4 regions of the Pseudomonas sp. LBUM1671 genome follow, and region 2 is predicted to be linked to each of the others. Evidence: predicted binding sites of a transcription regulator. Region 2 holds the regulator's gene; each other region holds the start of a gene.
The links. Region 2 encodes FliA, which starts transcription of late flagellar genes. Its sites were predicted from a motif close to CTAAAGTTTNNNNNNNNNNNGCCGNTAA; they were not measured.

Region 1: ACA060_RS28290 (methyl-accepting chemotaxis protein) is a predicted target of FliA. The motif match lies at 5,596-5,623, and genes of this name have one in related genera.
Region 3: flgM (flagellar biosynthesis anti-sigma factor FlgM) is a predicted target of FliA. The motif match lies at 1,758-1,785, and genes of this name have one in related genera.
Region 4: ACA060_RS13730 (methyl-accepting chemotaxis protein) is a predicted target of FliA. The motif match lies at 5,919-5,946, and genes of this name have one in related genera.

The regions. Positions count from the first base shown of each region.
Region 1 covers NZ_CP166782.1:6,106,239-6,113,870, reverse strand. The annotation lists gene rep (DNA helicase Rep) at 1-1,019, opposite strand, end outside; gene ACA060_RS28305 (putative bifunctional diguanylate cyclase/phosphodiesterase) at 1,290-2,963, shown strand; gene ACA060_RS28300 (NorM family multidrug efflux MATE transporter) at 3,072-4,466, opposite strand; gene ACA060_RS28295 (LysR substrate-binding domain-containing protein) at 4,625-5,545, shown strand; gene ACA060_RS28290 (methyl-accepting chemotaxis protein) at 5,728-7,632, shown strand, end outside.
Region 2 covers NZ_CP166782.1:1,743,662-1,751,293, forward strand. The annotation lists gene flhB (flagellar biosynthesis protein FlhB) at 1-749, shown strand, start outside; gene flhA (flagellar biosynthesis protein FlhA) at 996-3,125, shown strand; gene flhF (flagellar biosynthesis GTPase FlhF) at 3,137-4,471, shown strand; gene fleN (flagellar synthesis regulator FleN) at 4,588-5,418, shown strand; gene fliA (RNA polymerase sigma factor FliA) at 5,415-6,155, shown strand; gene ACA060_RS07890 (chemotaxis response regulator CheY) at 6,323-6,694, shown strand; gene ACA060_RS07895 (protein phosphatase CheZ) at 6,717-7,505, shown strand; gene ACA060_RS07900 (chemotaxis protein CheA) at 7,559-7,632, shown strand, end outside.
Region 3 covers NZ_CP166782.1:4,659,617-4,667,248, forward strand. The annotation lists gene ACA060_RS21530 (chemotaxis protein CheV) at 1-812, opposite strand, end outside; gene flgA (flagellar basal body P-ring formation chaperone FlgA) at 895-1,656, shown strand; gene flgM (flagellar biosynthesis anti-sigma factor FlgM) at 1,821-2,147, shown strand; gene ACA060_RS21545 (flagella synthesis protein FlgN) at 2,196-2,663, shown strand; gene ACA060_RS21550 (flagellar brake protein) at 2,756-3,499, shown strand; gene ACA060_RS21555 (MFS transporter) at 3,563-4,945, opposite strand; gene ACA060_RS21560 (glutamine synthetase family protein) at 5,016-6,257, opposite strand; gene ACA060_RS21565 (sensor histidine kinase) at 6,458-7,150, opposite strand; gene ACA060_RS21570 (response regulator) at 7,147-7,632, opposite strand, start outside.
Region 4 covers NZ_CP166782.1:2,967,925-2,975,556, forward strand. The annotation lists gene fapC (amyloid-like fimbrin subunit FapC) at 3-1,433, opposite strand; gene fapB (fibril amyloid subunit FapB) at 1,485-2,057, opposite strand; gene fapA (functional amyloid chaperone FapA) at 2,059-2,496, opposite strand; gene ACA060_RS13720 (AAA family ATPase) at 2,828-3,352, opposite strand; gene pnuC (nicotinamide riboside transporter PnuC) at 3,349-3,912, opposite strand; gene ACA060_RS13730 (methyl-accepting chemotaxis protein) at 4,157-5,791, opposite strand; gene ACA060_RS13735 (undecaprenyl-diphosphate phosphatase) at 6,081-6,911, shown strand; gene ACA060_RS13740 (DUF1294 domain-containing protein) at 6,908-7,339, shown strand; gene ACA060_RS13745 (MmcQ/YjbR family DNA-binding protein) at 7,351-7,632, opposite strand, start outside.

The DNA.
Region 1 (7,632 bases), 2.0 Mb from region 2:
CGGTCCGTGCGCAAGTGCAGGGTCAGCAGTTCCACGGCCACGCGCTCGGCTTCGGCGTCTTCGTTGCGGCAACGGATCACGCGGATTTCGTCGCCGTGGCCCATCTCACTCCACAGCTGCTTCTCGAATTCGTGCGGGTTGTTCGAGATCAGCACGTTGGCGCAGCGCAGGATGCGGCTGGTGGAGCGGTAGTTTTGCTCGAGCATCACCACTTTCAGCGACGGATAGTCGTCCTTGAGCAGCATCAGGTTTTCCGGACGGGCGCCACGCCAGGCGTAGATCGACTGGTCATCGTCGCCCACCACGGTGAACTGGTTGCGCGTGCCGATCAGCAACTTCACCAGCAAATACTGGCTGGCGTTGGTGTCCTGGTATTCGTCCACCAGCAGGTAGCGGACTTTGTTCTGCCATTTTTCGAGGATGTCGGCGTGTTCCTGGAACAGCTTCACCGGCAGCAGGATCAGGTCGTCGAAGTCCACCGCGTTGAACGCCTTGAGCGTGCGCTGATAGTGGGTGTAGACGATGGCGGCGGTCTGTTCCTTGGGGTTGCGCGCGTTTTCCAGGGCTTCGGGCGGCAGGATCAGGTCGTTTTTCCACGAGCCGATCATGTTCTTGATCTCGTCGACGCCGTCGTCGCCCGAGTATTCCTTCTGCATGATGTCGGTCATCAAGGCTTTGACGTCGGTTTCGTCAAAGATCGAGAAGCCCGGCTTGTAGCCCAGGCGAACATGTTCCTTGCGGATGATGTTCAAGCCCAGGTTGTGGAACGTGCACACCGTCAGGCCACGGCCTTCGCCGCCCTTGAGCAGGGTGCCGACTCGTTCCTTCATCTCGCGCGCGGCCTTGTTGGTAAAGGTCATGGCGACGATGTACTGGGCGCGGATGCCGCAGTTCTGGATCAGGTGAGCAATTTTGCGGGTGATCACGCTGGTCTTGCCGGAGCCTGCGCCGGCGAGCACCAAAAGAGGGCCGCCGACGTAGCTCACGGCTTCTTGCTGCCGGGGATTGAGTCGGGACATACAGGATCAGGGAGTCGTTTATGAAATGGGCCGGCATTTTAACAGGCTCAGCGAATTGTGCTGCTCTCTCCGACTTGTGACGCAACACGCTATCTCTATTTGCCGGTTTTGATACTTTCAAGCAGGATGCGCGGTGTATTTGCGGCTAATGTTCGTATTCCAGACACAAAGCCACGTTTGATAACTGATGTCATTTGGTCATTTGGTCATTGGTTGATGGCGCGGCATAATGCCTGCCGCCTACATCTTTGCAGAGTCTAGGGAGCTAGCTTGTCTACGCCTGTCGAACCCTTGCGTTTGCTGCTACTGGCTGAAGAGCCGGCGTGGACAGCGTTGTTGCGCGAGTGTCTGGCTCCGATGGGGAGCTCGGCCGTGCTCATCAGCGCGCCGAGCTGGGAGTCGGTCAGCAGTCTGTTCGATGACAACCGCAATGCGGTGTTGTTGACGATTCCTGCGCTTCAGCCGCTTCCTGGCCGTTGCAGCTTGCCGACGGTGTTATTGCTGGAGCACGAGCCACTGGCGCCGCCGGATGGCGTAAGCGACTGGCTGGTGCGCGATCATCTCGATCCCGGCATGTTGCGCCGCTGCCTGCGCCATGTGCGCGAACGCGGCTTGCTGGAAAACACCCTGCAGCGCCTGGCCGAGCAGGACCCGCTGACCGGCATCGCCAATCGCCAGGGTTTCCAGACCTTGCTCGCCGCGCGCCTGGCGGAAAACGACGGCCGCGGCCTGGCCCTCGGTCACCTTGATCTCGACAACTTCCGACACGCCAACGATGCCCTCGGCCACCAGGCCGGCGACCGCTTGATCCTGCAAGTGGTCGCGCGCCTGAAAAGCCAGCTTGAGGCCGGCGATCAGCTGGCGCGGCTGGGCAGCGACGAATTCGCCCTGTTGATCGACACCCGCCGTGCGCCTCAACGCGCCGAATGGATGGCCGAACGCATCACTGAAGCCCTGGCCGAGCCTTACTGGGTCGACGGCGAAAGCCTGTTGATCGGTTCCAGCCTCGGTATCGCCCACGCCCGGGCCCAGGCCGGCGCCGACCCGCTGATGTGGCACGCACACATCGCCATGCAGCAGGCCAAGAGCACTCAGGGCTGCACCTTTCATATCTTCAACGAACGCATCAACCGCAATGCCCGCAGCATGGCCGACCTCGAAAGCGAGCTGCGCCGGGCCTTGCGCCGTGACGAGCTGGAGTTGCATTACCAGCCACGCCTGAACCTGGAGGACGGCCAGATCGTCGGCCTCGAAGCCCTGGTGCGCTGGCGACATGCCGAGCGCGGTTTGCTGGCGCCCAGCGAGTTCGTGCCGCTGGCCGAGCAAAGCGGTCTGATTGTGCCGCTCGGTTACTGGGTGATTTCCCGGGCCCTGCGGGACATGCAGGCGCTGCGCGAGCGCGGTTTGCCGGCGCTGCACATGGCGATCAACCTGTCGTTCCGGCAGTTTCAGGACAGCCAATTGCTGTCGACCCTGAGCCGGCTGATCGCCGAGCGCGGCGTCGAGGCGCAATGGCTGGAGTTCGAACTGACCGAAACCGCTGTGATGCGCCGCAGCGACCTGGTGAAGCAGACCATGGATGCCCTCGGGCGCCTGGGCGTGCGCTTCTCACTGGATGACTTCGGCACCGGGTTCTCGTCCTTCGTGCACCTCAACAGCCTGCCGATTGCCTTGCTGAAGGTCGACAAGAGCTTTGTCGGTGGCATGGAAGAGCGCGAAGAGAACCGCAAACTGGTCCACGCGATGATCAACCTGGCGCACAACCTCAATCTTGAAGTGGTGGCCGAAGGCGTGGAAACGGCGGAGCAACTGGATTTGTTGCGCGGGTTTGGCTGCGATCAGGTGCAGGGGTATCTGATCAGCAAGCCGCTGCCGTTGGCGGAGTTGATTGAGTATCTGACGTTTGGCAGCAGCCAGCAGCCCGCCCTGGAAGTGGTGAGCTAACCACAGCCCCTGTAGGAGCGAGGCTTGCCCGCGAAGGCGGCGTGTCAGTCGACATTGTTGGTAACTGATGCGCCGCCTTCGCGGGCAAGCCTCGCTCCTACAGGGATATCACTCTGTCTGGGCGACGTCGAAACGCTGCGACGCCGGCTCCCGCCGAATCATCCGCTTCATCTTCCATTCAAACGCCAGCGTCAAGCTCACCGCCGCGCACGCCAATCCCAGTGCCAACCCCCACCAGACGCCTGTCGGCCCCCCGTTCAAGTTGAACGCCATCCACCACGCCGCTGGCGCACCGATCAGCCAATAGCAACCCAGCCCGACCAGGAACGTGGTCTTGGCGTCCTTGAGCCCGCGAATGCAGCCCATGGCGATGGTTTGCGTGCCGTCGAACAGCTCGAACCACGCCGCCACCGCCAGCAAGCTTACAGCCAGGTTGATAACGTCCCGGAATGCCGGGTCGTTATGGTCGAGGAACAAACCGATCAACTGATTCGGCAGGAACCAGAAGACCATGGCAAAACCCAGCATCGCCGCCGCGCCGAAGGCGATCCCGACCCGACCGGCCAGGCGCGCATCCAGCAACTGCCCGGCGCCGTAATGCTGGCCGATGCGCATAGTGATCGCGTAGGAAATGCCCGCCGGGATCATGAACGCCACCGAAACGATCTGCAGGGCGATCTGGTGCGCCGCCAGTTGCGTACTGCCCATGGTGCCCATGCACAGCGCGGCGAACGCAAACAAGCCGACTTCCACCGCGTAAGTGCCGCCGATGGGCAGCCCGAGGCGCCACAGTTCCTTCAGATACTGACGGTTTGGACGTGACAGACCCTGGCGCAGCGGATAAGCGTCGTAGGCCGGATGCCGACGGATGTGCAGCGCCAGCGCCACGGCCATCAGGTTGGCAACAATCGCCGTGACCAGCCCGATGCCCACCAGGCCCATTTTCGGCAGCCCGAACATCCCGGTGATCAACGCATAGTTGAGCAGGAAGTTAGCCACGGTGCCGCCGAGGCTGATGACCATGACTGGCGTCGCCCGGCCGATGGCGCTAGTAAAACCGCGCAGGGCCATGAAGCTCAGGTAGCCGGGCAGGGCGAACGGCAGGATCAGCAGAAACTGCCCGGCAGCCTGGACGTTGGTTTCGGTCTGGCCGAACAGCAACAGCACCGGCTTGAGGTTCCACAGCAACAGACCGGCCGCCAGCGCCATCAGCCACGCCAGCCACAATCCGGCCTGGGTCAGTCGCGCGGCGCCGACGATATCGCCCGCGCCCTGACGGATCGCCACCAGGGTGCCGACCGCTGCGATCACGCCGATGCAGAAGATCGACACGAACGAATACGTCGCCGCGCCCAGGCCGCCACCGGCCAGCGCCTCCGGACTCAGGCGCGCCATCATCAAGGTGTCGGTGAGGACCATCAGCATGTGCGCCAACTGCGAGGCAATCAACGGCCCCGCCAGCCGCAGGATGGCCCAGAGTTCGGTACGTGCTGGATGCTGCATGGTCATCACGCCTCGATTTCAGTGTAAACAGAAGAGAGCCGATTCTCGGCGCTCTGCGGGCTTTTCACAAAGGGATAAAAAGGATGGGTAGCATGAGTCAAACTCATGCTGACAAGTTTCTGCTAACGTGGCGTGACCGCGCTATAGGAGCTTTGCGAATGTCCCGTCGTCTTCCTCCCTTGTATGCCCTGCGCGCATTCGAAGCGGCGGCGCGGCATAGCTCGTTTACCCGCGCCGCTGAAGAATTGTCGATCACCCAGAGCGCGGTCAGTCGACACATTCGTACCCTCGAAGAGCATTTTGCCTGCCGACTGTTCCACCGCAGCGGGCGCAACCTGCAACTGACCGAGTCGGCGCGGCTGATCCTGCCCGGCATTCGTGAAGGTTTTACCGCGCTCGAACGCGCCTGCAATACCTTGCGCGCCGAAGACGACATCCTGCGCATGAAAGCCCCGTCGACGTTGACCATGCGCTGGCTGTTGGCGCGCCTCAGCCGCTTCCGGCACTTGCAACCGGGCAACGAAGTGCAATTGACCAGCGCCTGGATGGACATCGATACCGTGGACTTCAACCACGAACCCTTCGACTGCGCCGTCATCCTCAGCAACGGCCATTTCCCGCCGGATTGGGAAGCGACGCTGTTGTTTCCAGAGGAGCTGATTCCAGTGGGCGCGCCAAATCTGCTGAAGGATCAGCCGTGGGATGTGGCGCGTCTGGCGAGCACCGAACTGCTGCACCCGACGCCGGACCGCCGCGACTGGCGAACATGGCTGGCGCGCATGGGGCTGGCCGATCAGGTATCGCTCAAGGGTGGCCAGGTGTTCGACACGCTGGAGCTGGGCATGATTGCCGCTGCCCGGGGCTACGGTGTGTCCATGGGCGATTTGCTGATGGTGGCGGAGGATGTCGCTCAGGGTCGCCTGAGTTTGCCGTGGCCGACGGCTGTCGCCAGTGGAGAGAATTATTACCTCGTCTGGCCGAAAACCCGCCCGGGAGGTGAACGTTTGCGCCGCCTCAGCGATTTCCTGCAAGGCGAGGTCCGGACAATGGATTTACCGGCTGTAGAGCGCTTGAGCTGAATCGTTAGAGCCTCTGCAATAGAGGCCTTGCGCCATATCCCCGCTAATTACTCAAGTATTCAGGTTTGCCGCCGAAAATCTGCAGGTGGAACCTTCGTGCAGGTTCGTCGCAATTCCCATTTGAATTTTTGCCGAGTGCGCATCGTGATCAGGATGATCCGGTCACTCGGCCAGGAGCTGTCATGTCTCAACCTCGTGCCCGGATCGCCTCACAGCTTGGTCTTGCGCTTGCCGTGATACTGGCGATTGTCATCACTGGCAGTACCGTATTCGCCCTGCGTTCGCTGGACTCTGCCAACCTCGCCACCCGCGAAGAGCACCTGGCCAGTGAAGCCCGGCTGCTGGCCGATCAGTTGAGTACTTTTCACGGCACGTTGCGTGAAAGCACCCAGCGCCTGGCCGGTCTGTTCGAGAAACGCTTCAGCGCAGGCCTGAGCGTGCATCCGGACGAGCCAGTGGCCGTGGCCGGCACCCAGACCCCGGGCCTGCACCTGGGCAGCGAGGTGTTGAACAACAACTTCAAGGAAGTGGACGAGTTCAAGCAAATGACCGCGGGCGTTGCGACGGTGTTTGTGCGCAGCGGCGAAGACTTCGTCCGGGTCAGTACCTCCCTGACCAAACAGGATGGCAACCGTGCCATCGGCACCTTGCTGGATCACGCTAACCCGGCTTATGCGCGCTTGATGGCGGGTCAGAGCTATGTCGGTCGTGCCTTGTTATTCGACCGCTCCTACATGACGCAGTACACGCCTGTGCGCGACAGCAGCGGCAAGGTGATTGCCGTGCTGTTCGTAGGATTCGATTACACCGACGCGCAGAACGCGCAGTTCGAGAATCTGAAACGCTTCCGCATCGGCCAGACCGGCTCCCTGGCGCTGCTCGATGAGCAGAAGAAGTGGCTGGTGCCGATCGCCGGCGTGCAAACGCTGGATCAAGCCGTCCCGGCCATCGTCGATCTGGCGAAAACCCCGGGCAAGGGTGATTTCTGGAGCGACAAGTCCGAAGACTTCTACAGCGTGGCCGTGCCGTTCGAAGGTGGCCCGTGGTCGGTGGTGGCGAGCATGCCCAAAGCCGAAATCAACGCCGTGACCTGGAGTGTCGGCATTCAGTTGGCAATCGGCAGCCTGCTGGCGATGCTGATTGCGGTCGGCTCGGCAGTCTGGCTGTTGCGCAGCAAACTTGCGCCGCTGGGTGATCTGGTGCGTCAGGCAGAAGCCTTGGGCGCCGGTGATTTGAGCGTGCGCCTGAGCGTATCGAGCAATGACGAAATCGGTCAGCTGGCTCGTGCCTTCAACCAGATGAGCCAGGCTTTGTCGACCATGGTCGAGCACATCCGCAAGGCCTCGGGCGAGGTCAACAGCCGCGCCCAGGCGTTGTCTGGTCTGTCCGGTGGTGCCTATGAAGGGATGGAGCAGCAGTCGGGCGAAATCACCAGCATGGCCGGTGCCGTGGAAGAGTTCAGCGCGACCTCCCTGAACATTGCCGACAACATGGGCAACACCCAGCGTCTGGCCCAGGAAAACGCACAGCAAACGCAGATCGGTCGTACGTCGATGGACGAAGCGTCCTCGTCTCTGGAACAAATCGCTGGTGCGCTGAACAGCACCGCGACAGTAATCAACACCCTCGGTCAGCGCTCCCAGGAAATCGGCGGCATCGTCGGGGTGATTACCTCGATCGCCGAACAAACCAACCTGCTGGCGCTGAACGCGGCCATCGAAGCGGCCCGTGCCGGTGAGCAGGGTCGTGGTTTTGCGGTGGTGGCCGACGAGGTGCGTAACCTGGCTTCGCGTACGCGTCAGGCTACTGATGAAATTTCCGGGATGATTCAAAGCATCCAGCAAGAAACCGGCAACGCCATCAGCACGATGGAGCAGGGCAATGTGCTGATGCAGGAAGGCTTGTCACGCAACGCCAACGTGGCCTCGGCCCTGGCGCGGATCGATGAGCAGAGCCGTTCGGCTGGCCAGCAATTCGCGGCGATCACCACCGCGACCCAGGAGCAGAGCAGCACCGCGACCTTGCTCAGCAGCAACCTGCAGAGCATTGCCCTGGCGAACAGTGAGCAGCGGGAAGTGGTGTCGAAC
Region 2 (7,632 bases):
CCGGCGCGGGGCTCAAGCGAATGTTCTCGGCCAAGGCGCTGGTCGAACTGCTCAAGGCGTTGGCGAAGTTTTTCATCGTGCTGTTCGTGGCGCTGGCGGTGTTGTCTTCCGACATCGACGATCTGATGCGCATTGCCCACGAACCGTTGGACATGGCGATCATTCACAGCCTGCAAGTGGTCGGCTGGAGCACCTTGTGGATGGCCTGCGGGCTGATCATCATCGCCGCCGTCGACGTGCCGGTGCAGCTGTGGGAAAGCCACAAGAAACTGCTGATGACCAAGCAGGAAGTGCGCGACGAACACAAGGATCAGGAAGGGCGTCCGGAGGTCAAACAGCGCATTCGCCAGTTGCAGCGCGAGATGTCCCAGCGGAGGATGATGGCGGCCATTCCCGAGGCCGACGTGGTCATCACCAACCCGACGCACTACGCTGTCGCCCTCAAGTACGACCCGGACAAGGGCAGTGCGCCGGTGCTGTTGGCCAAGGGTAATGACTTTCTCGCCTTGAAGATTCGTGAAATCGCCGTGGCCAACAATGTGCTGCTGCTCGAATCGCCGGCCCTGGCGCGTTCGATCTACTACTCCACGGAGCTGGAGCAGGAAATCCCTGGTGGGTTGTATCTGGCGGTTGCCCAGGTATTGGCCTACGTCTACCAGATCCGCCAGTACCGCGCGGGCAAGGGCAAGCGCCCGGATCCGCTCAAGGATAATCTGCCGATTCCACCGGATCTGCGCCGCGATTCCTGAGTTTTGCGCTGTCGCTGATGGCCTCTTCGCGAGCAAGCCCGCTCCCACATTCGACCGCATTTCTCTGAGCGCGCGCGGTTAAATGTGGGAGCGGGCTTGCTCGCGAAAGCGCTGGATCAGCCACTGCGATTTCCCTTAGACCCCCTCTATTTCAAGCGCCTGCAAAAGTTGGAAGGTTTCTTGCAATAGCCGCCTTGCGCCTGGTTTGGGCGTCAAAAGTTTGCTTTAAAGAAACGGGGAAAACCGGTGGATCGCTCTCAGTTATTCAACACTGCCCGCACAAACGTTGCCGACTTGAGTCGGGGCAACCTGGGTGTGCCGTTGTTGCTGCTGGTCATGCTGGCAATGATGATGTTGCCGATCCCGCCGTTCCTGCTGGACGTGTTTTTCACGTTCAACATCGCGTTGTCGATCGTCGTCCTGCTGGTTTGCGTCTACGCCTTGCGGCCGCTGGATTTCGCAGTGTTCCCGACCATTCTGCTGGTGGCGACGCTGTTGCGACTGGCGCTGAACGTGGCATCCACCCGGGTGGTGATGCTTCACGGACAGGACGGTCACGCTTCCGCCGGTAAGGTAATCCAGGCCTTCGGCGAGGTGGTGATCGGCGGTAACTACGTGGTTGGTATCGTGGTCTTCGCGATCTTGATGATCATCAACTTCGTCGTGGTGACCAAGGGTGCCGGGCGGATTTCCGAGGTGAGCGCGCGTTTCACCCTCGATGCGATGCCCGGTAAACAAATGGCGATCGACGCCGATTTGAACGCCGGCCTGATCGACCAGAACCAGGCCAAACTGCGCCGGGTGGAAGTGGCCCAGGAAGCCGAGTTCTACGGCTCAATGGACGGTGCCAGCAAATTCGTGCGCGGTGACGCCATCGCCGGTTTGCTGATTCTGTTCATCAACCTGATCGGCGGCATGGCGGTCGGTATCTTCCAGCACGGCATGACCTTTGGCGACGCCGGCCGGGTGTACGCCTTGCTGACCATCGGTGACGGTTTGGTGGCGCAATTGCCATCACTGCTGTTATCGACCGCTGCAGCGATCATGGTGACCCGTGCGTCCGGTTCGGAAGACATGGGCAAGCAAATCAATCGCCAGATGTTCGCCTCGCCCAAAGCGTTGGCCGTGGCGGCCGGTTTGATGGCGGTGATGGGCCTGGTGCCCGGCATGCCGCACTTCTCCTTTCTGTCCATGGCCGCGTTGGCGGCCGGTGGTGCGTACCTGTTCTGGAAGAAGCAGAACGTGGTCAAGGTTCAGGCCCTGCAAGAGGTCAAGCGTCAGCAAGAGCTGCTGCCATCGCCGGCCCGTGCCATGGAAACCAAGGAGCTGGGCTGGGACGATGTGACGCCGATCGACATGATCGGCCTGGAAGTCGGCTATCGCCTGATTCCGCTGGTGGATCGCAACCAGGGTGGTCAGTTGCTGGCGCGGATCAAGGGCGTGCGCAAGAAGCTGTCCCAGGACCTGGGCTTCCTGATGCCGACTGTGCATATTCGTGACAACCTCGACCTGGCGCCGAGTGCTTACCGCCTGACCCTGATGGGCGTGATCCTGGCCGAAGCCGAGATTTACCCGGATCGCGAACTGGCGATCAACCCGGGGCAAGTCTACGGCACGCTCAACGGCATAACCGCCAAAGATCCGGCTTTTGGCCTGGAAGCGGTGTGGATCGAAATCAGCCAGCGTGCCCAGGCACAATCGCTTGGTTACACCGTCGTGGATGCCAGCACGGTCGTGGCGACGCACTTGAACCAGATTCTGTACAAGCACTCCAGCGAGTTGATCGGTCACGAAGAAGTCCAACAACTCATGCAATTGCTGGCCAAAAGCTCACCGAAGCTGGCCGAAGAGCTGGTGCCGGGGGTGGTTTCGCTCTCGCAGCTGCTCAAAGTGCTTCAAGCGTTGTTGGCCGAACAGGTGCCCGTGCGGGATATTCGCAGCATCGCCGAGGCCATCGCCAACAATGCGGCCAAGAGTCAAGATACTGCCGCTTTGGTGGCTGCGGTGCGCGTCGGCGTTTCCCGCGCAATCGTCCAAAGCATTGTAGGCACTGACTCCGAGCTACCAGTTATCACGCTGGAGCCAAGGTTGGAACAAATATTGCTCAATAGTCTTCAGAAGGCAGGACAAGGCTCGGAAGAGGGCGTTCTGCTGGAGCCAAGCATGGCTGAAAAGCTGCAGCGTTCGTTGATCGATGCGGCGCAGCGTCAGGAAATGCAAGGTCAACCGGTGATTCTGCTGGTGGCCGGTCCGGTTCGCGCGATGCTTTCGCGATTCGGCCGACTGGCAGTCCCGGGTTTGCATGTGTTGGCTTATCAGGAAATACCTGACAACAAGCAAGTGACCATCGTTGCGACAGTAGGGCCCAACGGCTGAGGTAGTGGTTTATGCAAGTTAAGCGTTTTTTCGCCGCCGATATGCGTCAGGCCATGAAACTGGTTCGTGATGAGCTGGGCGCTGATGCCGCCATTATTGGCAATCGCCGGATCGCCGGTGGTGTCGAGCTGACGGCTGCCCTGGATTACAAATTGTCGGCGCTGGCCCCGCGTGTTCCGAACATGGAACTCGAGGATGAGCTGCGCAAGACCCAGTCGCGGATCGTCACCGCCCAGGCCGAATTGAGCCTGCGTGGCGAAGGCGAGACCGAAGGCGACAAGACCACCAATCGCCAGTTGTTCGCCGGCCTGCCATTGACCGCCGCCGAGCCGCTGATCGAACCGACCTACGCCGAACCTCGTCGTTCCGCTCCAGCCCCGGCACCCGCTGCTGGCGGCGTGGACCCACGGGCTTTCGATTCGATGCGTTTCGAGCTCAACAGCCTGCGCGAGCTGATGGAAGTGCAACTCGGCTCCCTGGCCTGGAATCAGCTGCAAGGCAGCCGTCCGGCCCAGGCCAATCTCTGGCGTCGCCTGCAACGCATCGGCCTGTCCGGCCCGTTGTCTCGCGACTTGCTGGCGATGATTGCCGACATTGACGAGCCCCGTCAGGCCTGGCGCATGTTGCTGGCGCACCTGGCGCGGATGATTGCCACGCCGGAAGTCGAGCCACTGGAAGAGGGCGGCGTGATTGCCATGGTCGGCCCGGCCGGCATGGGCAAGACCACCACCCTGGCCAAGCTCGCGGCCCGCTACGTGCTCAAATACGGCGCGCAAAACATCGCGCTGGTGAGCATGGACAGCTACCGTATCGGTGCTCAGGAACAATTGAAGACCCTGGGCCGGATTCTCAACGTGTCGGTCACTCACGTCGATCCGGGCCAATCGCTGGTGCAGGCGCTGGATCCCTTGTTGCGCAAACGCGTGGTGCTGATCGATACCGCGGGCCTTCAGGCCAGTGATCCGGCCCTGCGCATGCAGCTCGAAAGCCTGGCTGGACGTGGCATCAAGTCAAAAAATTATCTGGTTCTCGCAACCACCAGCCAGAAACAGGTTCTAACGGCCGCTTATCACAGTTACAAGCGCTGCGGGCTAGCTGGCTGCATCCTGACTAAACTGGATGAAACGGCAAGTCTGGGCGAGGTGTTGAGCCTGGCGATCAGTCATGAATTGCCGGTGGCTTACCTGACCGATGGCCCGCGTATTCCGGATGATTTGCATCTGCCGCGTCGTCATCAGTTGGTCAGTCGCGCCGTAAGCGTGCAAATGCAGGAAGAACCCAGCGAAGAAGCCATGGCTGACATGTTCGCTGATATTTACCACAGCCCGACCAAGCAGGTTGGCTGAGGTACTAATGAACAGTTTTTGTACCTACATCGATGGTCTGCCATGCATTGTTCAGTTGATGAACGCGCAGCCAGTAATGTGGCCTCCGTCTATGCAAGACAAGGTAAAGAAATAACATGGGCAGCATGCATCCCGTACAGGTGATCGCGGTGACCGGCGGCAAAGGTGGCGTCGGGAAGACTAACGTGTCAGTGAACTTGTCCCTGGCTCTAGCTGAGCTCGGCCGGCGCGTCATGCTGCTGGACGCCGATCTGGGGCTGGCGAACGTCGACGTCCTGCTGGGGCTGACACCCAAACGTACCCTGGCCGACGTGATCGAAGGCCGCTGTGAGCTGCGCGACGTGCTGTTGCAAGGCCCCGGCGGTATCCGCATCGTCCCGGCCGCGTCCGGCACGCAGAGCATGGTTCATTTGAGCCCGGCCCAACACGCCGGCCTGATCCAGGCCTTCAGCGATATCGGCGACAACCTCGACGTCTTGGTGATCGACACCGCTGCGGGCATTGGTGACTCGGTAGTCAGTTTCGTTCGCGCCGCGCAAGAAGTTTTGCTGGTGGTCTGCGACGAGCCGACTTCGATCACGGATGCCTACGCGTTGATCAAACTGCTGAACCGCGACTACGGCATGAACCGCTTCCGCGTCCTGGCCAACATGGCCCAGAGCCCGCAGGAAGGTCGCAACCTGTTCGCCAAGTTGACCAAGGTCACGGACCGCTTCCTCGACGTCGCCCTACAATACGTTGGCGCGGTGCCTTACGACGAAAGCGTGCGCAAGGCTGTGCAGAAGCAGCGCGCCGTCTACGAAGCCTTCCCGCGTTCCAAGTGCGCCCTGGCGTTCAAGGCAATCGCGCAGAAGGTCGACACCTGGCCGTTACCTGCCAACCCGCGTGGGCACCTGGAGTTTTTCGTCGAGCGCCTCGTGCAACAGACCGCAGGACCCGTCCTATGACAGCCAGTGGCTACAACCTCTACAAGAAGTCGGCACGTGATGCGCAGTACGAGCTGATCGAGCGTTACGCGCCACTGGTCAAACGCATTGCTTACCACTTGCTGGCCCGTCTGCCGGCCAGTGTTCAGGTTGAAGACCTGATCCAGGCCGGGATGATTGGCCTGCTTGAAGTATCGACCAAATATGACGCCAGCAAAGGCGCGAGTTTCGAGACGTACGCGGGCATTCGAATCCGTGGCGCGATGCTCGATGAAGTACGCAAGGGGGACTGGGCGCCACGTTCGGTCCACCGCAATACCCGGATGGTCAGCGACGCAATTCGCTCGATTGAAGCTAAAACCGGTCGTGACGCTAAAGATCATGAGGTTGCGGCCGAACTCCAATTGAGTCTCGATGATTATTACGGGATTTTGAACGACACCCTGGGCAGCCGGTTATTCAGTTTCGACGATCTGTTGCAGGACGGCGAACACGAAGGGCTGCACGAGGATGGCGCGAGTGCACATCTGGAGCCGTCACGCGATCTGGAAGATGAACGCTTCCAGGCAGCGCTGGCGGACGCGATTGCCAATTTGCCGGAGCGTGAGCGACTGGTGTTGGCGCTGTACTACGACGAAGAGCTGAACCTCAAGGAAATCGGTGAGGTCCTGGGGGTCAGCGAATCGCGGGTCAGCCAGTTACATAGCCAGTGCGCGGCCCGTTTGCGGGGGCGTTTGGGGGAGTGGCGAGCGCGCTGAAGGCAGTGTGGGGACACTGCGAACGAGGCCGGTGGGGTGTTGAACTGCACCGGTCGCGATCTGTTGTGCTCCAGACAGTCATCGAATGCATTGCCGGATTGATTGAAATGGCGCGTCCAGGTGCTGGGCGCGTTTAAGACTGCTTGGAGGTCGAATTGGACAAGAACATGAAAATCCTCATCGTTGATGACTTCTCAACGATGCGGCGGATCATAAAAAACCTGTTGCGTGACCTTGGGTTCACCAACACGGTCGAGGCTGACGATGGCACTACCGCCATTCCGGTTCTCAACAGCGGGAGCATCGACTTTCTGGTAACGGACTGGAACATGCCTGGCATGACCGGTATCGATCTGCTGCGTCACGTACGCGCCGATGAAAAGCTCAAGCACCTGCCAGTGCTGATGGTGACTGCAGAAGCCAAGCGCGAGCAGATCATCGAAGCGGCCCAGGCCGGTGTTAACGGCTATGTGGTCAAACCCTTCACGGCCCAGGCGTTGAAAGAAAAAATCGAGAAGATTTTCGAACGCATCGGTTGATCCACTGCGCCACGGGGGAGCTATGGAGCATAAAGAATCTTCATTGGGCGATTTTGAATCGACCCTGAAAAAACACGCGGTCGAACTGGTCGAAAGCCTTGAAAAAGGCAGGTTCGGCGACGCCGTGCAACTGATCCATGAGCTCAATCAGACCCGTGACCGCGGCCTGTATCAGGAAGTGGGCAAGCTCACTCGCGAGCTGCATAGCGCGATCGTCAATTTCCAGATTGACCCGAACATGCCGCAAGCCGAGGAAGTGTCGCAGATCACGGACGCCACCGAGCGCCTGGGGTATGTGGTCAAGCTGACCGAGGCTGCCGCCAACCGCACCATGGACCTGGTGGAGAACGCCACGCCGCTGGTCAACAGCCTGAGCGAAGAAGCCCAGGCGTTGAGCACGGATTGGGGTCGGTTCATGCGTCGCGAAGTCGGAGCCGAAGAGTTCCGCGAACTGGCTCGGCGGGTCGACGGTTTCCTGACACGCAGCAGCGAAGACAATCGCACGGTGTCGAGCAACCTCAATGACATTCTGCTGGCCCAGGATTACCAGGACCTCACCGGTCAAGTGATCAAACGCGTAACCCAATTGGTCACCGAAGTTGAAAGCAACTTGCTCAAGCTCGTGCTCATGGCCAGCCAGGTAGACCGCTTTGCGGGTATCGAACATGACCGTGATGCGATGCTCGCTGAAAAAGATCCGCAAAAACATCTCTCTCAGGGTGAAGGTCCGCAGATTCATGCCGATAAAAGAGAAGACGTTGTGTCCGGTCAGGACGATGTGGACGATTTGTTATCCAGCCTAGGATTTTAGAGTTTTAGCATTTTAGGTTTTTTAGGTTTTTAGACCTCAGGAGCACCCCCTTAATGAGCTTCGGCGCCGATGAAGAGATCCTTCAGGATTTCCTGGTTGAGGCCGGCGAGATTCTAGAGCAACTGTC
Region 3 (7,632 bases), 2.9 Mb from region 2:
GACAACGAAGTATGCAGGATGATATGAAGCTTTTGCATGCGCGGGTCGTTTCGGATCTCGGCCGTCAGGGTGTACCCGTCCATTTCCGGCATCTCGATGTCGGAAATCATCATCAGGAACTCTTCTTCCGGCTTCTTGCCCTCATCGACCAGCTTGCGCAAGTAATCCAGCGCTTGCCTGCCGTCGTTCAACGCCACCACTTCGACGCCGACCGTCTGCAGGCAACGGGTCACCTGCTTGCGCGCCACCGACGAGTCATCGACCGTCAATACCCGCAATGACAACGCCTTGTGCTGGGTTTCGACATCCACTACGCCGACCGAAATCGCTTCCGGTGTCGGCGCCACTTCCGCCAGCACTTTCTCGACGTCGATGATTTCGACTAACTGATTGTCGACCCGAGTCACAGCCGTCAGGTAATGATCGCGTCCCGTGCCCTTGGGTGGCGGGTGAATCTCCTCCCAGTTCATGTTGACGATGCGCTCCACCGATCGCACCAGGAAACCCTGGGTCTTGGTGTTGTACTCCGTGATGATCACGAACGGGTTGCTTTGATCTTTAAGCGCACCGGAGCCGGTCGCCATCGCCAGATCAAGAATCGGAATGGTCGCCCCCCGGATATTTGCCACACCGCACACGACAGGACTGGACTTGGGCATCAGGGTCAGCTTGGGGCATTGCAGCACCTCACGTACCTTGAACACGTTGATCCCATACAGCTGCTGGCCGTCAAGACGGAACAACAACAGCTCAAGGCGATTCTGCCCAACCAGTTGCGTGCGCTGGTTTACCGCATCCATTACACCAGCCATGCACAGACTCCTACACCAACGCTTAAGTGTGTTGCGACGCACATTTATTGCTAAACGGCACGGCGCTTGCTTTTTAACTCTTATGAACACAGAACCGACATTTTTCCGACGCCTGACATCAACTTCCCGCAAATGGCTTTGCGCGATGTCGGCCGTTTGCCTGTTCAACGCTGGCAGCCCTGCCCTTGCTGACGCGGTTACCTTGCCTGACATGCTTATCGGCGTCACTCAGGGCTTTCTTGAATTCACCGTAGAGGACTATTTGGCCACCAGTCAAACGGAAGGCCGCTACGAAATCGAGGTCAGCCAGCTCGATCCGCGACTGCGCATGCCCATGTGCGACAAGGAATTGACAGCGACCCTGGAGAGCCCGGCGACCCCGATCGGACGGGTCACGGTCAAGGTCCGCTGCGACAGCACATCCCCCTGGACCGTCTTCGTGCCCGCTCAAGTCCGCCTGTTTCGGGACGTTGTCACGACCACGCGGCCGCTCAAACGCGCGGGGGTCATCGAGCCTGGCGATGTCATGTTGCGCGAGCGGGACATCAGCCAGATCAACCAGGGTTACTTCACGTCCATGGACCAGGCTGTCGGGCAGAAACTTACCCGACCAACGGTCGCCAATCAGGTGCTGACGCTGGTTCATCTCGAACAGGCCGAGGTCATCAGCAAGGGCGATCAAGTGGTGATCACCGCCCGCAGTGGTACGCTCAGTGTGCGTATGCCGGGCGAAGCCTTGTCCAACGGCGGCTTGCGTGAACAGATTCGAGTGAAAAACCTTAACTCCCAGCGGGTCATCAAGGCGCAAGTCATGGCGCCTGGCCAGGTGGAAGTGGCCATGTAGAACGATCTGTGGGTGAAAGATGGCGCGCCGCCCGGCTGTTCCCTAAACTGTGCCGCAGGCAGGACAAGCGCTGGCGCATGCACGCTCATTGATAAATGGGCCTAAAGTTTTCGCAGGGAGAGCCGAAAACATGGCAAGCGTCCAAATACCCAGAGGTTTTTATCATGGTCATCGATTTCAGCCGTTTGAACAGTTCCTCATCACTTACCGGTAGTACGCGTACCAGCACCGCGAAGGAAACTGCCGAAACCGGCAAATCCGCGCCGCTGAATACCCCGGCCGAACAGGCCAGTACCGCCAAAAGCGGGGAATCGGTACACCTCAGCAATGAGGCTCAACAGTTGCAGAAGGTCACTGACAAGCTGCGCGATCAGCCTGCCGTCGACAATGCCCGCGTGGCCGAGTTGAAAGCAGCGATTGCCGATGGCAGCTATAAAGTCGACAGCAACCGTGTAGCCAGCAAACTGCTCAACTTCGAAGCCCAGCGCTAGGCCACGGCCTGCGCCAGGCTTTTGGACGCTTAAACCCCAAGGCCAGCCATGCACGACACTAATTTACTGCAACTGATCACCGACGACTTTGCTCCAGCGCAATACTTGCTGGAGTTACTGCAAACCGAATCCATCGCTTTGCACGGTCGCGACATGCCGCTGCTCGAAGACATTCTGGCGCAGAAACAGGCAATGATCATTCTGCTTGAACAGCATGGCCGCAAGCGCAGCGAAATCCTTGCCAGCCTGAACCTGCCGATCAATCGTAGTGGCCTGGAGCAACTCGCCAGCCAGTCGAGTATCGGCGATCAGTTGCTGGAACAGAGCGACAAACTGACCGATCTCCTGGCTCAATGCCAGGCGGCCAACATCAATAATGGCCAGTCGATCCTGGTCCAGCAGGCCGCCACGGCCAATCAGCTGAAAATCCTCACCGGCGGCGAACCGCCAGCGCTTTACGATGCCCGCGGATCAACCTCCATGCTAGCGAAGCCGCGCCCGCTTAGTCAGGCTTGAGCCTGTTAATGAGCACGCTCTATCAAGACGCGTCACATGCTGGCAGTATGCTGGCAAGTCGCAGTCAAATTTTGTCTGGAGAATGATGAACCGTGTTCAATGCCTTAAACGCGGACGATGCTCCGCAGCCACCCAAGGTGCTATCCACGCCGATGGAGATCGCCGGTAACCTGCGGCAGCTGCAAGAGAGCCATGACCCGCTGATCATCACGTTCCACGAACGCAGCCAGCGCTTCCAGAGCTATCTGGTGGACGTCGACCGTGACGGCAACCGAATTGCCCTGGACGAGATGGTGCCTCGCGACGGCGAACGTTTTCTGCTGGCTGGCGAACCCTTCCGTGTTGAAGGCTTCCACGACGGCGTGCGCATCGCGTGGGAAAGCAACGGTCCGCTGACCATCGATGAGTCCGGTGGTCGCTGCTACCGCGGCACCCTCCCCGATGAAGTGGTCTACCACCAGCGCCGCAATGCCTTCCGGGCTGCGTTGAAGCTGGCGCAACTGGTCGATGTCGAACTGGGCGGTGAAAAGCTCAAGTTCCCGATCAGAGGCAAGCTGCTCGACATTTCCGCCACTGGCTGCAAGCTGCGCTTTGAAGGTGACATCACCGCCAGGCTGCAACTGGGTCAGGTCTACGACCGCTTTATCGCCGACCTGCCCTTCGGCAGCATGACCGCGCCGGTGGAACTGCGTTACCTGCACTTCGAAGAAAGAATCTCCACCACCTTCGCCGGCATCCGCTTCCACAACATGAGCGGTCAGGTGCAGCGCCAGGTCGAACGGTTCGTCTATCAGCTTCAGCGTGAAGCGCGCCGTTTCGACAAAGACGACATGTAATACGGCGCTTCAACAAAAACGGGCAGTCCCTTGCGGTGACTGCCCGTTTTTTTATGCGCCGGTTTAAGGCCTGGCTTCGGTGAAACTCTGCTCGCGACCCGCGTCCGGGTCTTCGGGTGGTGGATCGGTGTCGGGATCCGGTTCGGGTTCAGGTTCAGGTTCAGGTTCCGGCTCAGGGTTGATCGGGTTCTGCATCTGATCCTGTACCACCTGCTCATCGACCCGTGGGTCAAGGCACGCCACCAGCGGCGAACTCGACATGCTGTCCGGCATGGCCACGTGATGCAGTGGCGCATCTTCGACCTGGTGCAGGTTGGTGACCGCTTTCGGGCGAATCCGCCACACCAGCACCAACGCGAAGAAACTGAAGAAGGCATACAACATGTGGCTGCCGAACAGCTTCATCAGGACCCCGGCCACCAACGGCCCGATACTGGCGCCAACGCCGTAGGTCACCAGCAACATCGCGGTCAGGGACACGCGGCGATCACCTTCGACGTGGTCATTGGAAAACGCCACGGCCAGCGGATACAGGCAGAACATCACCAGCGAACAGAAGAACCCGGCGACAAACAGAACCTCCAGCGGCACCTGCTGCATGATGGCCAGCGGCAACGCGGTCAGGGCCAGGACCACCGCAAAGCAGCGGATCAGCAACGCCCGGTCATAACGGTCGGACAGCCAGCCCAACGGCCACTGCACCAGCAGCCCGGCGAAAATGCAGCTACCCATGAACAGACCGACCTGCTCGGTGGATAACCCTTGTTGCGAGGCATACAGCGGCGCCAGACCGTAGAAGGAGCCAATGATCAGCCCCGCCCCCAGCACCGTGCTCAACGACTGCGGCACCCGTTTGATGAAGAACCGCGGTTCCATCGGCGCCGGATGCAAGGGCGCCGGGTGAATCCGCCGGGTCAGTGCCACCGGCACCAGGCACAGCGCGAAGCACAACGCGACCAGCATCAACAGTTCCAGGCCCAGGGCCGGGTGCATGACCAGAATCAACTGACCAAGTACCAACCCCAGATACGAGGCGATCATGTAGCCGCTGAACACCGTACCGCGCTGCGACGCTTCGGCCTGCTCATTGAGCCAGCTTTCGATGACCATGTACTGGCACATCATGCCGAGGCCGACGATCACCCGCAGGAAAATCCAGGCCGGCAGCCAGTCGACCAGGCCGTGGCCCAGCACCGCCGCGCCGACAATCCCGGCGCAGGCCGAATAGGCGCGAATATGCCCGACCCGGGCGATCAGCCGGTGACCGATCTTGCCGCCCAGTACCAGGCCGAAATAGTTGGCCGCCATCAACGCACCGACCCACAGGCTGTCGACGTTATCCGCCGCCAGGCGCAAGCCCAGGTACGTACTCAGCAAGCCTGAACCGATCAACATCATCAGCGAGGCAAAATAAAGCGCTCGAAAAGGTTTCCAGATTTGGCGCATCGGCGTTCCGAGCGGCTCCTTGCGGTGAGAAACGGGCTATCCGAAAAGATAGCCCGAAGACGACAGGTCGTCAGGCCTGGGCGGCCAGGACACGGCGCTCCCAGGGAGTAATTTCATCAAAGAAGCTGGTCAATTCCATGGTCTTCGAAGCGACGTAGCCTTCGATGAACTCCTTGCCAAACAGTTCCTTCGCCAATTGGCTACGTTTCAGACGCTCAAGAGCGGCATGCAAGGTACACGGCAACGAAAGATTATCCGGCACCTCGAATTCGCCCTGGATCGCCTCGCTCGGCTCCAGTTGGTTTTCGATGCCATACAAACCGGCGGCCAGGCTGGCAGCGATCGCCAGGTACGGATTGGCATCGGCCCCCGGCAAGCGGTTCTCGACCCGACGAGCGGCCGGCGAACTGGCGGGAATGCGCAATCCGGCGGCACGATTGTCATGGGACCAGCAGGCGTTGTTCGGCGAGGCAAACGGATGGCACAAGCGCTGATAGGAGTTCACGTTCGGCGCAAACAGCGCGGTGAAATCCGCCATGCCGGACTGCTGGCCACCGATGAAATGACGGAAGGTCGCCGTCGGCTCGCCGGCCTCGTCGCTGAACACGTTACGCCCGCTGCCGATCTCGACGATGCTCTGGTGAATGTGCATCGAACTGCCCGGCGTGTGCGCCAGCGGCTTGGCCATGCACACCACGGTCAAACCGTGCTTGAGCGCGACTTCCTTGAGCAGATGCTTGAACAGGAATGTCTGATCGGCCAGCAACAAAGGATCGCCGTGCAGCAAGTTGATCTCGAACTGACTGACGCCCATCTCGTGCATGAAGGTGTCACGGGGCAAGCCGAGAGCCGCCATGCAGGCGTAGACCTCACTGAAGAACGGCCGCAAGCCATTATTGGAACTGACGCTGAACGCCGAATGACCTTCCTCGCGTCGACCGTCCAGTCCCAGTGGCGGCTGGAACGGTTGCGTCGGGTCGGGATTGGGCGCGAACACGAAGAATTCCAGCTCGGTCGCCACCACTGGCGCCAGACCGAGGGCCGCATAACGGGCGATGACCGCTTTGAGTTGGCCACGGGTCGACAGCTTCGAGCTTTCGCCTGTCAGTTCATCAGCGTCACAAATGGCCAATGCCCGCGGTTGTTGGCTCCAGGGCAAGTGGTGGATGTGCGCCGGGTCCGGCACCAGCGCCAGGTCGCCATCATCACTGCCGTAAAAACGTGCAGGCGGATATCCGCCCATGATGCATTGCAGCAGCACACCCCGCGCCATCTGCAAACGACGTCCTTCGACAAACCCCGCGGCGGTCATGACCTTGCCCCGGGGCACGCCGTTCAAATCCGGCGTAACACATTCAATCTCATCAATGCCCGTCAATCGCTGCGCGAGTGAACCCTGGCCATCGGTTGTCATGACGCAATCCTTTGTAATTGTGCGAGCCGCGAACGGCGACCCGTACAAAATAGGCTCCGCCTGTTCGGAATATCAAGCAGCGTACACAAAAAGAAACGTCAGGGCAGATAGAGGCTGAACACACCGCCGCCCAACGGGCCGCCGTTGCTGATTCGGGTGCGCCCGCCCACGCCATTGCGCTGGTGCAGCGCGGCGATTCGTCCGGCGAAGTACAGGCCCAGGCCGGTGCTGCTACTGCTGTAGTTGATGCCCTGCACATAGTCGGCCTGAAGCTCGATCATCTCGGCCGGGTAACCGTCGCCATCGTCGTTGATGGTCAGCACCAACTCACCGGCCTCGTCGCCGACGCTGATCAACAGCGCCTGACGCGCGTAACGAATGGCGTTGGTGATGGTGTTGGCCAGCACCGAGGCCACCAGCTCCCGGTCAAAGAAGCCCAGCGGGCTCAGCGGGTCAACTTCATAGGTCGCGACAATGCCGCGACTCGCGAACACTTCCTGATGACAGGCCAGCTGCGCTTCGAGGAAGTCATCCAGATCATGGTAGGCCGGCTGCAACGGCAGCTGATTGACGCCCAACTTGTACAGCCCCAACAACTGCACCAACATGCCGTTGAGGTGAGCGAATTCGTACTCGATAACGCCCTGCTCCGGGCTGCGCTGCTCGGGAGCTGGCAAGCGGGCCAGCCATTGGCTGTGAGCCTGCATCAGCATGGCCAGCGAGTTCTTCATGTCGTGCACGGTGGAGGCAATCACCGTCGAGAAATCCAGTGTCGTGTTGTCTTGGCTCATCCGCTGAACGCCTTGATTTTCAGTTTCTGGTAGCGCGGATAACGCGCGTCGGTGTCGGGCATCATGCCGACCAGTTTCAGGCAGCTCCGACATTCATCCAGCTCGGCCGACGGTACGCTGGTGTCCGTGCCGTGCAGCAGCGACTGCGCCATGTTCAGCGCAATACTGATGTTCTTCGGTTGCATGTGCAGGGCCTTGCGAAACACCGCCCGGGCTTCGGCCAGGTTGCCGGTCTTGTACACCTGCACGCCTTGACGGTTGAGTTCGGAGGCCGCGTTGCTCTGGCTGAGGATCGTCGGGTCATCGGTCAGTTTGGCGATGCCTTGCATCACCACCGGGTCGTCACCGTAGATTTCCGCGCAGTTTTTCAGCATCGACGCGCCGGCGCTCGCCTGACCAAGCATTTGCAACTGCTTGGCCACCAGCAGCGCCGCTTCGGCGCTCATGAACTGCTCCATGCCATCGAGGCGCATCATCGCCTG
Region 4 (7,632 bases), 1.2 Mb from region 2:
ATTTAGAACGATTGGTTGGAAATGGCCAACGAGTTGCTTTGTTGGTTGCCCACACCAGCCGCCACGTTGACGCCCAGGTTGCCACTGCCGCCATTCACCGAACCGCTCAGGGTTGCAGTGTTGGTCACAGGGTTGGCCCAGCCAGTTGGAGTCAGCACTTGATAGGAGTAAGTGTTGCTCAAATCATAAGAGCTGCTTTCACTGTAGCTTTTCGCTTTTGCGTACTCAGATTCGGACGATTTGCTGCCCGATTTTTCGTACGAGGAGTCAGACGACTTCGTGTACGACTTGTCGTACGATTTTTCGAACGACGAATCGCGAGATCTGTCGTACGAGGAATCGCGCGATTTGTCGTACGAGGATTCGTGCGACCTGTCATACGATTTGTCTATCGAAGAGTCGAGCGTTGCGTCGAGCGATGCGTTAAACGATGCGTCGGACGAACTGCTGCGAGTGCGATCGCCCCAGCCATTGTTGACAGTAGAGGAGCTGGAAGCCGCCGCAGTAGCATCCAGCGTAGCGTTCAACGAAGCATTCAACGAAGCACTCGAAGAACCGCTAGCACTGCTGCTGTTAGAACCGCTCGCATTGCTGCTGTTCGAGCCGCTCGCATTACTGCTGTGAGAACCGCTTATATCAACGCTTTTTGAACCGCTGGCGTCATAGCTTTTGGAACCGGCTTTGTTCCAGCTGGAAGAAGCGCTTTGACTGCCGCTTGCCTCAAACGACTTATCTTTGGAGAAACTGCCGCTCGCCGTATTGGTAACGGTGATCGTATCAACGCGGTAGGTCCGATCAGCGTTGTTGTTCACGATCAGGCCGGGACCGTTTTGAACGGCAGACGCGGTGGCGGTTGCATTACCCAGTGGAGCATTGGCGTTGGCAATTGCCATGGTGTTTTTCTGCTGGTTCAGATCGCCGCCAGCAATGTTGATACCCATGTTGCCGCTGCTGCCGCCGCCAGATCCGCTCATTACGGCAGAGTTGGTGGAGCCAAAGTTATCGACGCGGTTATTGTTGCTGACTTGCCTCACGTCAGCGGTGGCAGTGGCCGTGCCGAACACAAAGCTGTTATCGATCGCGGCGTTGTCGGAGGCTGCGTTGGCGATGGCGGCGGCGTTGTCTTGCTGGTTGCCGGCACCGGCCGCCACGTTGACGCCGACGTTGCCGCTCGCGCCTGCGGCCGAACTGCTCATCTCGGCCGAGTTTTCTGTCCCTTCATTCCAGATGCTATTGCCGGTACTGTTCTGCCGGTCCGTCGCATTGGCAGTCGCATTGATTGGGACCATTCTTGCAGGAGGGGTTTGTTGTTGGCCACCGTTGTGATGACCGTGATGGTTGCCACGCCGATCATTTTGCCCAGCTTGTACAGCAACAGCCATGACCGCAGCAATTGCGAAAACCAGAGGCTTTAGTGCCATCGAAGGTTTCATGGTGATTCTCCGTACTTATTTTAGGTTAAGTGTTGTTTCTTACCTTTTGGGTCAATCCACGACCCGTACGCTCAGGGTGTTGGCCATGCGGTTTCCCACCCCGGCGCTCTGATTCAACTGGATCACCCCACGGCTACCGGTGAATGCCTGGTCACTGGTAGTGACCTGGCGATAGCCGGGTGCAGAGTCAGTTGGATCGGAGTTGTTGAGCAGCGCCACGTTCTGTTGCATGAGGACGCTGTCGTCGATACTTTGCGGCTGTTTACTGATGCTTATCCGCAGTGCGTTGGCTTGCTGGTTACTGGCACCTGCGCTCTGGTTGACACCCAGTACGCCGTTGCCGTGGCTGAAGGAGTCACCCTGAATGTTGGACTGGGCATCAATTCTGGGGTCGACAACGGTGCGCAAACGCTGGCGAATCTGCGTGGTCGCACTGGCATTGGTACCAATGGCGATGGCCCGGGCGTTGGCCTGTTGCTGAAGATCGCCCGCCGCCTGGTTGACGGTGAGGTTGCCTTGGTACTGCATGCCCGAACCGTCGATGTCGGCGTTATTGATGACGGGAGGTTGGGCAAAGGTCGATGCACTGCAAAACATGGCGATCATCAGCAGCGTACGATTCATCTTAACGGTCTCCCGTTATGATTTTCAGAGCACCCAGGCCTTGCTGGATGTTGGAATTGACCATGTTGGCAATACCATTGCCCGAATTTCCCGAACGTCCGGCAGGGAGGTTGGAAAGTTGGGTCTGGTTGCTGATATTGCCGCCCAGGTTGTTGGTGTTTTGAGTGACCAGGCGGTTGATGCCTGCACCACTGGCGACGTTGGCAAAGTCGCCGTCGCTCAACTCGTTCGTTTGCTGGAGGATTTGTCTGGACGGGTTGGCATTGACGGTCGTGGGGTTGGGATCGGGGATTAGCGGAGGAATCGTTGCGTTGCGCGTCTGCACATCACGGGTGATGGTAATGAGGCCGTTGTCAGCCTGTGCGGGCAGCGAGACACCGGTTCCCAGTGCGCATCCGATCAACAGTAGGCCATAGATGCTTCTATCAAATTTCCCCACGGCGGCAATTCCTTCTGTAATTGGAACGCTGGCCCTTATCAGCGTTGCGAGGTAGAGAGCAGAAGGTGTGCCGCTTTCTGTTTTTCCTTGAAAAACAGTCGGTTGACTTAAATTGTCGGGGTGGTCAAAAAAATTGTGTAACACCAACGAGACAGAGCCGCGCAAAAACGCGGTCCATGCGGGCGGCGGTGCTCGCTGGGGGCATTGAACGAAGGTTGTATCACTGGCTTAACATTTTCTTGCGGGAACGCTCGAGCCGCTTTAGATCGCGGGTTTGCGCAGGAATGGGTGTTTCAGGGATGGACAGTTTCGGCGGGGTGGGGCACCCAGGTCAGGCCTTGAGCAAGCGCGTCACAGCTTCGAATGCCGCGTCCTTGCGCTGTTGCCAGTCCCCTTGCAAGACCTGGCAAGGCTGGCGGTGCAGGTCAAGCCATTCGCGGCTGGCCTGGAAAAACGTTTGGCGTTCTGCCAATTGCGGTTGGCAACGCTGCCCGTCGTCATGCCAGGCCACGGTTTCAGGGCTTAGCAGTAAATGCAGGTCGTAGTGCCGCGCCAGCAATGCGTGCTCGATCCATGCCGGGCAAGCGCCAAACAACGTGCGGCTCCAAAGGATATTGCTGAGTAGATGCGTATCGAGAATCAGCAGTGACGGTTGCCGGGCTCGTGCTTCGTCCTCCCACGTAAGCTGGCCATGAGCTATCGATGTAATGTCATCGTAGCGGGTTTCTCGAGCTTCGCTTTCGATAAAGTGCCGAACGTACTCTTCGACCAATATGCCGCCAAAGTTGGCGTGTATCTCGCCCGAAAGCCAGCTCTTGCCGCTCGATTCCGGGCCAGTGAGTACCAACACTTTCATGCGTGCAAGGCCGGGTCAGCGCGCCATTCACGCCAGCCTTGTACGGCAAGCAACAGGAACAACGCATAGAGGGCAGCAGTCAGGTACATGCCTTTATAAAGGAACAGCCCGACGAAAATCACATCAAGGGCGACCCACAACGGCCAGCACTGCACGCGTTTTTGCGCCATCCATAACTGTGCCACCAGGCTAAAGCCGGTCAGTGCAGCGTCGAGCCATGGCTGCGCGGCATCAGTCCAGTGCGCCATGGCGGCACCCAGCAACAGACTGCCGATGGCGCCGGCTGCAAGGCTCGTTGCGATCGACTTTCCATCGAGCCGGCTGACCTGCCGACCGGTATTCGCCTCACCCGCGCGGGTCCATTGCCACCAGCCGTAAATCTGCAGCGCGGCGTAGATCACTTGCAGGAGCATGTCCGAATACAGCTTCACTTCAAAAAAGATCCAGCTATAAAGCAGCACCATGACCAGACCGATCGGCCAGCACCAGGGGTTCTGTTTGACCGTCAACCAGACGGCAATCACGCCGAGGGAGGCGGCAAACAGTTCAAGCCCGGACATGGAGGTTCCTTGGTGAAAACGAAAGAGGGGGGCGGATTGTACCGACAGACGTCGCGAAGTAGAACCAACCCATAGCCGCTGTCGAGCAGCGTCCTGTGGCGAGGGGATTTATCCCCGTTCGGCTGCGAAGCAGTCGTAAAACCTAAACGCACGGTCTATCTGGTTTACCGAGTTGTCTGATTTCACGACGACTTCGTCGCCGAACGGGGATAAATCCCCTCGCCACAGGGTTCTGTGTTTGCTTTTACACGCGGAACTGTTTGAGAAGGCTGTTCACCTGCTCGCTCAAGTCCTTGAGCCGAACGCTGGCCACACTCGATTGCTCGGCTGCCAGCGCAGTGCTGTGGGACAAGCCTGCCGCCTGGGTGACGTTCTGATTGATGTCTTCCACCACATGGGCTTGCTGCAGGGTCGCGCTGGCGATCGAGGCGTTCAGTCCGTTGAGGTTGCGCAACGCCTGGCCGATTGCATTCAGGCTGGCGCCTGCCAGACCGGCCTGTTCGATGGTCAATTGCGACGCCCGGCTGCTGTCGCCGATCACTTTGACCGCCGCTTCGGAGTGAGTTTGCAGGCGTTCGATCATCGACTGGATCTCCGCCGTGGACTTCTGCGTACGCTGGGCCAACAGGCGCACTTCATCGGCCACCACAGCAAAGCCTCGACCTTGTTCACCGGCCCGGGCGGCTTCGATGGCTGCGTTGAGGGCCAGCAGGTTGGTTTGCTCGGCAATGGAGCGGATCACCTCCAGCACGCTGCCTATCTGGGTACTTTCAGCCGCCAGGGTACGAATCACTTCAACCGCTTGATCAATGGTGCCGGACAGTTTGTCGATCTGCTGCAAGCTGCCATCAATGTTGATCTGGCCCTGCTGCGCCTGGGATTCGGCATCGCGCATTTCGCTGGCCGCATGTTCGGCATTCTTGGCCACGTCCTGCACGCCGTAAGTCACTTCATTGATCGCAGTCGCCACCAGTTCCATTTGCTGGGACTGTTGCTGGCTGCGCTGCTGAGCCTGTGCGGCGTCGTTGCCCAATTCGCTGGAGGACTGGCCCAGGGCACTGGCGGACACTTGCAGCTCGCTGATCACCCCTCGCAGTTTGGCGGTGAAGGCATTGAAGTGCCGGGCCAACTGAGTGACTTCATCCTGGCCATGGGTGTCGAGGCTGCGGGTCAGGTCGCTTTCACCGCTGGCAATATTGGCCATGGCGTTCACCGTGGCCTGAAGCGGACGTACGATGCTGCGAGCAATCATGATCACCAGCAACGCCATGATCAGCGCAATCACCAGGCCGACGAAAGAAGCCTTCCAGACCTGGGCATGGAACTCCGCCTGCATGTCATCGATATACACGCCGGAGCCAATTACCCAACCCCACGGCTCGAACAGTTTGACGTAAGAGGTTTTTTCAACCGGATCGCTGGCACCCGGTTTAGGCCAGCGGTAGTTGACCGTGCCGGCGCCCTTGGCCTTGGCCACGGCGACCATTTCGTTGAACAGTGCAAACCCGTCGGGGTCGCGGATCGCCGAGAGGTTCTGGCCATCGAGTTTGGGGTTGGCCGGGTGCATCACCATCACCGGCGTCAGATCGTTGATCCAGAAATAGTCGTTCTGGTCATAACGCAGCCCGCGCACGGCGGTCAGTGCCTGTTTCTGCGCGGCATCGCGGGTGAGCGTGCCGGCGGTTTCCAGGCCATGGTAGTAAGTCAGAATGCCGCTGGCGGTCTGCACCACGTGCTGGGTTTTCTGGGCCTTGGCCTGATACAGGTCGTCATGGATCTGCTTGAGCATCAACACGCCCAAGGTTAATAACATCACCACCGACACGATCAAGATGAGCCACAAGCGTCGGCTGATCGACACACTGCGCAAGCTGTTCATAACGCTGTCACTCCGATTTCTTTTTCTTGTAATAAACGATTGCCAGCATCCAACCACGCTTTGCCGGTCGGGCATATGCGACCCAAGTCTCATTACGCGGCAGCGTTATCGAGGCTTGTCTGATAGGATTTCGGCCCCGCGCGGAAAAACCTGAATCCAAGTTGATTTTTCACGGAATTTTTACGGTTTCGTCTGGATCCTTTGTGCGCGGGACTTCGGCTACGCTTGGCGCAGTGAACGATTAAAAAACTAACGGGGCATGCCTTGGCGCATCGCCTTTGGGGGATTGATGGATCTTTGGACCGCCTTTCAGGCATTGATTCTCGGGGTTGTAGAGGGGCTGACGGAGTTTTTGCCCATTTCGAGTACCGGCCACCAGATCATTGTGGCTGACCTGCTCAACTTCGGTGGCGAGCGCGCCATCGCTTTCAACATCATTATCCAGCTGGGGGCGATCCTGGCCGTGGTGTGGGAGTTTCGCCGCAAGATCTTCGATGTGGTCACCGGCTTGCGCACTCAGCCGAGCGCTCGACGCTTTACCGCGAACCTGCTGATCGCCTTCATGCCGGCCGTGGTGCTGGGGGTGATTTTTTCCGATTTGATTCACCACTACCTGTTTAACCCGATCACGGTGGCCACGGCATTGGTCGTGGGCGGTATCGTCATGCTCTGGGCTGAACGGCGCCAGCACGAAGTGCACGCCCACACCGTCGACGAAATCACCTGGAAAGATGCCCTGAAAGTCGGCTTTGCCCAATGCCTGGCCATGATTCCCGGGACTTCGCGGTCCGGCTCGACCATCATTGGCGGTCTGCTGTTCGGGTTGTCGCGCAAGACTGCCACGGAGTTCTCGTTCTTCCTGGCGATGCCCACCATGGTCGCGGCAGCGGTGTATTCAGGCTACAAGTACCGCGATCTGTTCGTGCCGTCTGACTTCCCGGTATTTGCGCTCGGCTTCGTCACGGCGTTCATCTTCGCGATGATTGCCGTCAGGGCCTTGCTGGTCTTCATCGGCAGTCACAGCTACGCGGCATTCGCCTGGTATCGCATCGCGTTCGGCCTGGTGATCCTGGCCACCTGGCAGTTTGGCTGGGTCGACTGGACCGCGGTCAATCCATGAGTGACGCCAGCGCGCGCAACAACCCCGGACGCCGGTCCGGGGGCGAGTGGTTCCAGCATCCACGGCTGAAACTGCTGGTGTTGGCGGTCCTGTGCGCGCTGCCGCTGACGGGCTCGGTGTCGCTGTGGCTGCACGGGGTTTCGCTGATTCCCCTGGCGGCCTATGGCATCGTCAGCGTGCTGGCGTTCTTTCTGTACTGGAGCGACAAGCGCAAGGCGCGCGCCGACAGCTGGCGGACCCCGGAAAACGTGTTGCACGCGGTGGAACTGGCGGGCGGTTGGCCGGGTGCCTTGCTGGCTCAGCAGGTGTTTCGGCACAAGACCCGCAAGGTTTCGTACCAGCTGGTGTTCTGGCTGATTGTGCTCATGCACCAGGTGTTCTGGATCGATCAGCTGTTTCTTGGCGCCCATCTGTTTGCATTGTTCTAAAAGAAAGAACACTAAAGCAGCAGGCTGACCTGGGTACGCTTGGGCAGCTTGCTCACCACCAGTTGGTGCGAACGTTTCAACAATTCCTGCAGTTCCTCGGCACCCAGCGGGTAGGGCGTTTGCATGATGATCCATTGCGCCCGCGCCAGATACGGCGCCGGGTGGATGCCCGGACGGTCGCAATGCCCGAGGAACAGGTCCTTGTCGACCTTGAACGCCAGGGAATCGCCGCGCAGGTTCTGCAAGGCGAACATCTTGTTCCCGGCAATCGAAAACACCCGAACGCCTCCCCA